DNA from 2 places in the Hyphomicrobium nitrativorans NL23 genome. Region 2 is predicted to be linked to the other one. Evidence: predicted binding sites of a transcription regulator. Region 2 holds the regulator's gene; the other holds the start of a gene.

Region 1 (3,692 bases), 260 kb from region 2:
GTCGTTTCCGCAGGCGCTGATGCGGAGCACGCGGGCGCATCCGGTCAGCTTCGTCGTGACGACGCTGGTGCTGCTGTTCGTGGGGTTGTTCTCGTTTCTGTTCGCGACCGTGCCGGGCGAGGCGCTGGATCGCTTTACGCAGCGGACGTTCGGCCTCGAAAGCGACGACAACCCAAGCGGGCGGGCCCGCCTCGTACGCGGCTATGCGGTGCCGATCCTGGCATCGGGGCCGGATGGGGCGCTGCTCGGCATCTTCAAGCGCAACCTCGAAGTGATGGATACGGACCTCGTGCTCGACAGCGCGCAACGGCCGGGCGAGCCGAGCCTCAATCTGCGTGGGCGGGATCTCAGGTTTGCGAAGCTCGACCGCTCGGATCTGCATCAAGCGGATTTTACGGGAGCGGACCTCACGGGCGCTTCGCTCGCCGGGGCCGATCTGCGCGGGGTATGGATGCAATGCGCGGACATCATGCGCCTCGTCGTCTCGGCGGATCGAGAGGGAGCGGATTGCACGCGGGCGCGGCGGGCGACGTTCACGCGCGCGCGTCTCGACGGAGCCCATCTCTCGGGCATCGATCTTACGGGGGCGAATTTTTCGGAAGCGCGCCTCGAAGGCGTGACGCTCGGCTATGCTCTGATGCCGGGCGCGAACTTCTCGTCGGCGCGGCTCGACAAGGCGGACATGAGCGGAGGCGCAGAAGCGCAGGGCGCCAACTTCCTTATGGCCAGCCTTCAAGGCGCGGACCTCACGGGCGCGCAGCTTATGGGCGCGGATTTTTCGCACGCGGACCTGATCGGCGCAGTGATGAGCTTTGCCGTGCTCGATCTCGCGATCCTCAAGGATGCGAAGCTCGACGGCGCGGTGCTGTATCGTGCGTCGCTGATCGGGGCGGACGTATCGGGCGCGAGCACGGTCGGGACGGATCTGCGTGAAGCGAAGGTGTGGCGCACGCTGCCGCCCTCGGCGGACCCCAATGGGCTGGCGGACTTTACGGGCGTCGCGATTGCGCAAGCGACAGATGGGGATGTGGCGGAGATTAAGGCGCGGCTCGCGCGGGTGCAGAGCAGGCGGGTGCGTGCGCGCCTTGAGGAGAGGGCGGCCGCGATTGCGGACCTCGGCGAAGGCGCGCGGTGGACGTCGACGGCGGATTACCGGCAATGGCAGGGGCTGGCGTCGGTGGGCACGCGCTGGGATGGGGACATCTACCGGCAGTCGATCACCGACTATCTCGTGCAGCTCTTGTGCCGGCCGCGGTGGAGCAACGGGGCGGTGGCGACGGGGGTTGCGCGGCGCGCCCAACGGCAGGAGTTCCGCGGAGATCTGGGGCAAGTCTATGCGCGGCTGAAGGCTGCGTCGTGCCCGGCGTCCGAGACCGTCGGGCCCAAGGTGCTGCGGGATCTCTCGACGGCGGCGGATGTGGCCCACGGCGGCTGAGGCGGGTTGCGCGCCCGGCGTGGGAAGCATAGAACATAAGCGGAACTTGAATCGGACGCGCCGGGTTTTCGCAAGAGCGTGCCTCGTCGTCCGCCGCCTCTTCGTGGGAAGAGCGGCGGCGAAGCGGTTGAGAAATCGCTGGATAAGGCTACGGCCCCGCTGCCCTTCGGGCTTCGTAAGCGGATAGGGTGCGTGCAACTCGTCGAGTCGCGGGCGTGGAGCAGGGACGCTTCGCGCTGCGTGCAGCATACAATACAGGGAGTGGCGATATGGCCGGATCGGTCAACAAAGTGATCCTGATCGGAAACCTGGGGCGTGACCCCGAGATCCGCCGCACGCAGGACGGGCGTCCGATCGCCAACCTCCGGATCGCGACCAGCGAAACGTGGCGCGACAAGTCGAGCGGCGAGCGGCGCGAGCGGACGGAATGGCATTCCGTCGTGGTGTTCAACGAGAACCTGTGCCGCGTGGTCGAGCAGTACCTCAAGAAGGGCGCGAAGGTTTACATCGAGGGCCAGTTGCAGACCCGCAAATGGCAGGATCAGCAGGGCCAGGATCGCTACAGCACGGAAGTGGTGCTGCAGGGCTTTAACGGCACGCTGACGATGCTCGACGGGCGCTCTGGTGGTGGTGGCGGCGGTCTCTCGGAGAGCGGGCAGTCGGATTATGGCGGCGACAGCGGCGGGTTTGGCGACAGCGAGCCTCGCCGTAGCAGTGGCGGTGGCCGCAGCAGCGGCGGAGGCGGTTCGAAGGGCGGCGGCGGTGGCGGCTCGTTCGACGACGAGATCCCATTCTAGGCAAGCGCGACACAACAGCAGTCGTCTGCAATCCCTCCCTTCCTCAACTCCCAAACAAGGGGCAGGGAAAAGGGAGAGATGTCCCGTTCATTCGTTAGGAGTCGGAGCTCTGCGGGTGGCGGCGATGCTGCTGCTCCTGGCGCTTCTTCGCGCGGCGGCTGAGATGCGGCTCAGAGGCGCGCTTCGATGCGGGGTGTATGGGCGCGGCCGGTTGTTCGCGGGCGGCTTCGCGCTCGTGAGCGGGCTCTTCGACCATCGGTGGGGTGGGTGCGCTCGCCGCGTTTTCCTTCTGTGCGGTCTTGCGGGATGGGTCGTCATCGGGGGCGGTCGAGGCTTCGGCTGAGGGGGCGTCGGCGATCAGCAGCCGTCGAATTTCGATGCCCATGATGGCGGCGACGCCGCCGACGACGAGGCCCACGAGAATTGCCGCGCCGCCGTCAGCGAAGCGGGAATCCCACGCGTACGAGAGAGCGATGCCGATTGCGGCGATGACGAGCCCTGTGAGGGCCGCCGTCGTTTCGATGCGTGTTGCGACGAACACGGGCGATGCGGCTGTGGTGGTCGTCAGACGTTCGTCTTGTCCGCCGAAGTTTCTCGCGTGGAGTTTCACGCGGACATATGCTGCAACGGTGAGCGCGAACGCCACGGCGAGGGCCGTGTAGGCATTCTGCGACCGCAAGAGAATGCGCGGCGCGTCCGTGATCTTGCCGACGCCTTCGTAAACGGCAACGCCTGCCGCGAGCGAAAACAGAATCAACGCAGCGACGAAAGACCAGAAGAAGAGATCGCCGCAGGTCGCGGATGCGTGCGTCGCGCGTTTTGCGCGGGCAAGACCGACAAGCATGAGCGCTTGGCTGCTTGCGGCGGCGAGAAAGAGGACACCGAGGGCGGCGAGGGCCGCGGAACCCGTCGATGCGGCGGCCCAGAGCGTTGCGGCGGCGCTCGTCACGCTGGCGACCGATGCCAGCAGAACGACGCTTTTGGAGCCATCTGCGGTCATCGGTCGGTCTCCGTTGCGAAACGCGGATGCGGTGTTGCCACGTCCGCGTTTCGCTGTTCGATTACGGCGTTGTAGCGGGCTGTCCGGGTGCGGCTGGTGCAGCGGGCGGCTCGGGTGCAGCAGGCGCGGCCGGCGGCTCCGGCGCGGCGGGGGGTTGAGTGGCCGGAGCAGGCGTGGGTGCAGGCGTCGGCTCGGGTGCGGTCGCTTCGTTCACGGTGTCCTTGGCGCCGTCGTAGGCCTCGGAGACGGCTTCCTTGGCCTTCTCGTAGGCTTCCTGCGTCTTCTGCTTCGCGTGGTCGATGGTCGGCTGCGCGCGCTCGATCGCATCCTTGGTGGCCGCGCGCGTCTTGTCGCCGAGTTCTACGGCCTTCTCCTTGGCGCGGTCGAGGAGCGACTTCGCGGGCTTGCGGCGCTGGAAGTCGGGTGCGGCGGCGAGCGTTTCCTTGGTCACGTCCGGAAG
Region 2 (3,692 bases):
GGACAAGCTGCTGTCGTTCGAAGACCTGATTGAGCGGATGGATGCGGTCGCTCCGAAGCCCGGCCGACCGGCGACCTACAAGAAGCGCGAATCAGGCAGAATCGCATAGAAGATATAGATGCTATGAGGTGATCATGCGGTACTCGCATCTCGCTTTTGTGCGCGCCAAGTACAGCATACTGCACGAAATTTTCTATCAAGCCCGGAAAGACCCTCTTTCATTTTACCCTGACCCGTACGGTCCCAGGCCCGTGCCGACAATTCTTGCGCATGAAGTTCTTATCTTCTGTGTGGCGCCCGACCCCAATGAGGCAATCGAAATCTCCATGTTTGGTCGGGATGGCGCTCCAAGCTGGGTGGACAGTTTTGAGGTCGTCGAGGTTGGTGTTTACTCCTGCCACGCACCGCGAGAAATGGTTTGGGATGAAGAATGGGAAGAGGAAATCGAAGTTCATCGCACGAGCGAGAGCATCGTGCGCGATCTTTTCCCAGTGTCCGAGCCACGACCTGCGAGGGCGCGAAAGCTACTCATTGTCCAGTGCCCGTCAGAGGCGGAAGAATCCGACGTTACTCGCCTTGATAATCGAGTTAGGCGGGCTCTCGTGAACGTTAGAAGCGTGTGGCAAGGCAAGCTCGTACGCGCGTACTGCTTTACACACGACCTTCGATGTCGAGACGTGGCAGAGGCATTGTCCGGCATTATCGACCACGATGAGGTTGACGACTACCTGATGGTCGAGCCTCTTGCCGTCCCATTCTCAAGTCTGCCTCTTTCACCGCTTAAGGATTGGGTTGAGCGGGATTTTGCCCGCCTTCCGAAGGCTACCTTGCCTCACCGTAGAACACGCAGATCCGGGCAGCGAGGCTCATGACTGCGGCATCGTCCAGCTTTCCAGCATCCAGAAGCCGGCTTGCACATCGCCGGCACTCAGCATCTGCCTCCTGCCAGTCCCCTTTGAACCGCTTGAGCATCATGGACGCCAGGGCGAATGGATGATCGTCCGGTATTCCGGACTCTCGCAATCGGGCAAGTACGCGAGACGGGTCAGCTAGCACGACGGTTCCCCCTACACGGAGATTCGCCGGTCTCGGTTTCTGGCGCCTTAACGCCCCAAATTTCAAACTGAGACACTACCTCATTACAGGTTGCGCTTGCAGAACGAGCCGGGAACGATTAGCGTACATTCACGATTTGTTTAGGTGAGTCTTACGACTCGGGTTTCGACGCGTCATCCGGCTTTGCGGATCGAGCCGGCACGGACAGGATACGGACGAAGGTCTGATTTCGGGGCTTGCGGCAGAAACGCCGCAGACAGGGATCGCCCGTTTTGATCCTCGCCGTTGTGGCGCATCGGCGTTCCCGTGAAGGGCGCGCCGCCGGAACGTCGTAGGCGGAATAACTCTCGGCCTTGGAAGTCCGGGCCTTGCACGGGAGGCATGAATGCTGACGTCGAAGCAGAAAGAGCTTCTGCTCTTCATCCACGAGCGTATGCAGGCCGATGGCGTCCCGCCGTCGTTCGACGAGATGAAGGACGCGCTCGATCTCAAATCCAAATCCGGCATCCACCGCCTCATCACGGCGCTGGTCGAGCGTGGCTTCATCCGCCGCCTGCCCCACCGGGCACGCGCCATCGAAGTGCTGAAGCTGCCAGAAAGCTCCACCGCACAGGCCGCAGAGGCACTCCGCCGCGTCGGATTCCAGCCGAGCGTGATCGAAGGCGCGAAATCGCGCGCGCCGGATATTTCGCTCCCTCCCTCGCACATGCTCGATAGCCGCACCGTTTCGGTGCCGGTGATGGGGCGCATCGCGGCGGGCGTCCCGATCTCCGCGATCCAGAACCACACGCATGACATCGCCTGCCCGCCCGACCTTTTGACCAACGGCGAGCACTTCGCCCTCGAAGTCAAAGGCGATTCGATGATCGAAGCCGGTATTCACGATGGCGACACCGTCATCATCCGTCGCTGTGAAACGGCCGAGAACGGCGACATCGTCGTCGCCCTCGTCGAGCACGAGGAAGCCACCTTGAAGCGCCTGCGCAAAAAGGGTTCGACGGTTGCGCTCGAAGCGGCCAATCCGGAATTCAAAACGCGCATCTTCGGTCCCGATCAAGTGGACATCCAGGGCCGTCTCGTCGGCCTCATCCGGCGCTACTGATCGGCAAGCGGAGCGGCGGAGCCGATGGAAGCGCCGGGCGACGCGTCGCGCGTGCGATTCGAGCGCCTCGGCCGCTCGGGGCGTTCCGTCCATGGGCGCACGCCGCGCCGTGCGGCCACCGATTCCGCCCGCACCACGCGGGGCGCGTTGCGGTCCGGGCTCTCCGCTTCGTCTTGAATATAAACCGCGTGCGCGCCGTTGCGCCGCAATGCCGCGCGATCGAAAACAGCGAGCGGCCTGTCGCACCCGCGCGGACGACGCGGCCCGCCGACAAGAATATCCGCATGCGCACAGTCTTCCGCCGTGGCGGAGGAATGGCGGGCAATCGCGATACGAAGCCCCTTTGTCTCGCCGATGCAGCCCGCCCCGTCGCACAAAAGACCGCGAGCCTCCCGCGCGGCGCGGGCCCCGCGCGCATCGCCATCGTGTTCGAGCCAGCGGCCGAGCTCGAAATTTCCGGACGCCCCGCGCGTGGCAACGAGCAGGCCGTCGGCGCCCCGCACCGCCACGAGGTCGCCCCCGCGTCCCACAAGAATATCCGGCCGTTCCTTTCCGCCAGCGAGCAGCGCGCCCGCGGCGATGACGGGAAGCCCCCAGAGCCGCCACCGCGTTTGCCAGAGCATCAGCCACAGCCCGCCCGCGACCATGAGCGCGAACGCGGTCCCGCGGATTTCCGGGATCACGCCCACCGCGCCCGGAAGCGCGGCGACGACGTAGGCCGTCCAGCTCATGAAATCGATTCCGAGCGCCATGATTGGCAGCGCCAGCCATTCGAGCCCGAACGGCATCAGGACAAGGGTGAGCAGCGCCGCCGGCATGATGACGATATTGACGGCGGGCCCGGCAATGAGATTGGCGAGCACGGCGTATTGCTGGCTTTTGTGGAAGTGATAGATGCCGATGGGCGCCACCGCGAGGCTCGCGATCACGGTCGAGAGCAGGATGCCGCCGAGAAAAACGACGCCCAGTTTCCCCCATCCGCCGAAAGTCGTTTGCTCTGTGCGCCGCCGGATCAATTCGTATCCGGCAATCAGCGCGATGACGGCCGCGAACGACATTTGGAAACCCGGATCGAGCAGGCTTTCCGGCATGACGAGCAGGATGAGAAGCGCCGAGAGCGCGACGTTGCGCATTGCGAGCGCCTGCCGGTCGAGCAGGACCGCGACGAACATGATCGAAATCATGATGAAGGCGCGGACGGTGGCGATTGCGGCCCCCGAGATGAGGAGATATCCGGTCGCGCCGACGAGACCGGCGACGGCCGCCCATTTCTTCGTCGAGATCCGCAGCGCAACGGCCGGAAACAGCGCGAGCAGAACCCGCGCCGAGAGAAACACGGCACCCGCCATGATCACCATGTGCAGGCCCGAGATCGACAGGATGTGGATGAGGCCGGAGTCGCGGTAGGCGTCGTTCGTCGCGTCGGTGATGCCGCCGCGCTCGCCCGTGATCAGCGACACGGCGATCTGGCCTGTCTCGCCCGGCACGACGGCGCGAATGCGCTCGCCGATTTCGAGCCGCAAGCGTTCGAGCG

Evidence for each region. The regulator LexA, encoded in region 2, represses DNA repair genes until DNA is damaged. The targets are predictions, from matches to a motif close to TGTTCNNNNTGTGTTCNG.
Region 1: a site for LexA is predicted at 1,465-1,482, ahead of W911_RS09640 (single-stranded DNA-binding protein). Genes of this name have one in related genera too.

Annotation. Positions count from the first base shown of each region.
Region 1 covers NC_022997.1:2,068,962-2,072,653, forward strand. Annotated here, with positions in the region: gene W911_RS17390 (pentapeptide repeat-containing protein) at 1-1,435, shown strand, start outside; gene W911_RS09640 (single-stranded DNA-binding protein) at 1,705-2,232, shown strand; gene W911_RS09645 (cation diffusion facilitator family transporter) at 2,327-3,232, opposite strand; gene W911_RS09650 (PRC-barrel domain-containing protein) at 3,294-3,692, opposite strand, start outside.
Region 2 covers NC_022997.1:2,330,305-2,333,996, forward strand. Annotated here, with positions in the region: partial or broken gene W911_RS10855 (IS1 family transposase) at 1-109, shown strand, start outside; gene lexA (transcriptional repressor LexA) at 1,442-2,158, shown strand; gene W911_RS10865 (ComEC/Rec2 family competence protein) at 2,152-3,692, opposite strand, start outside.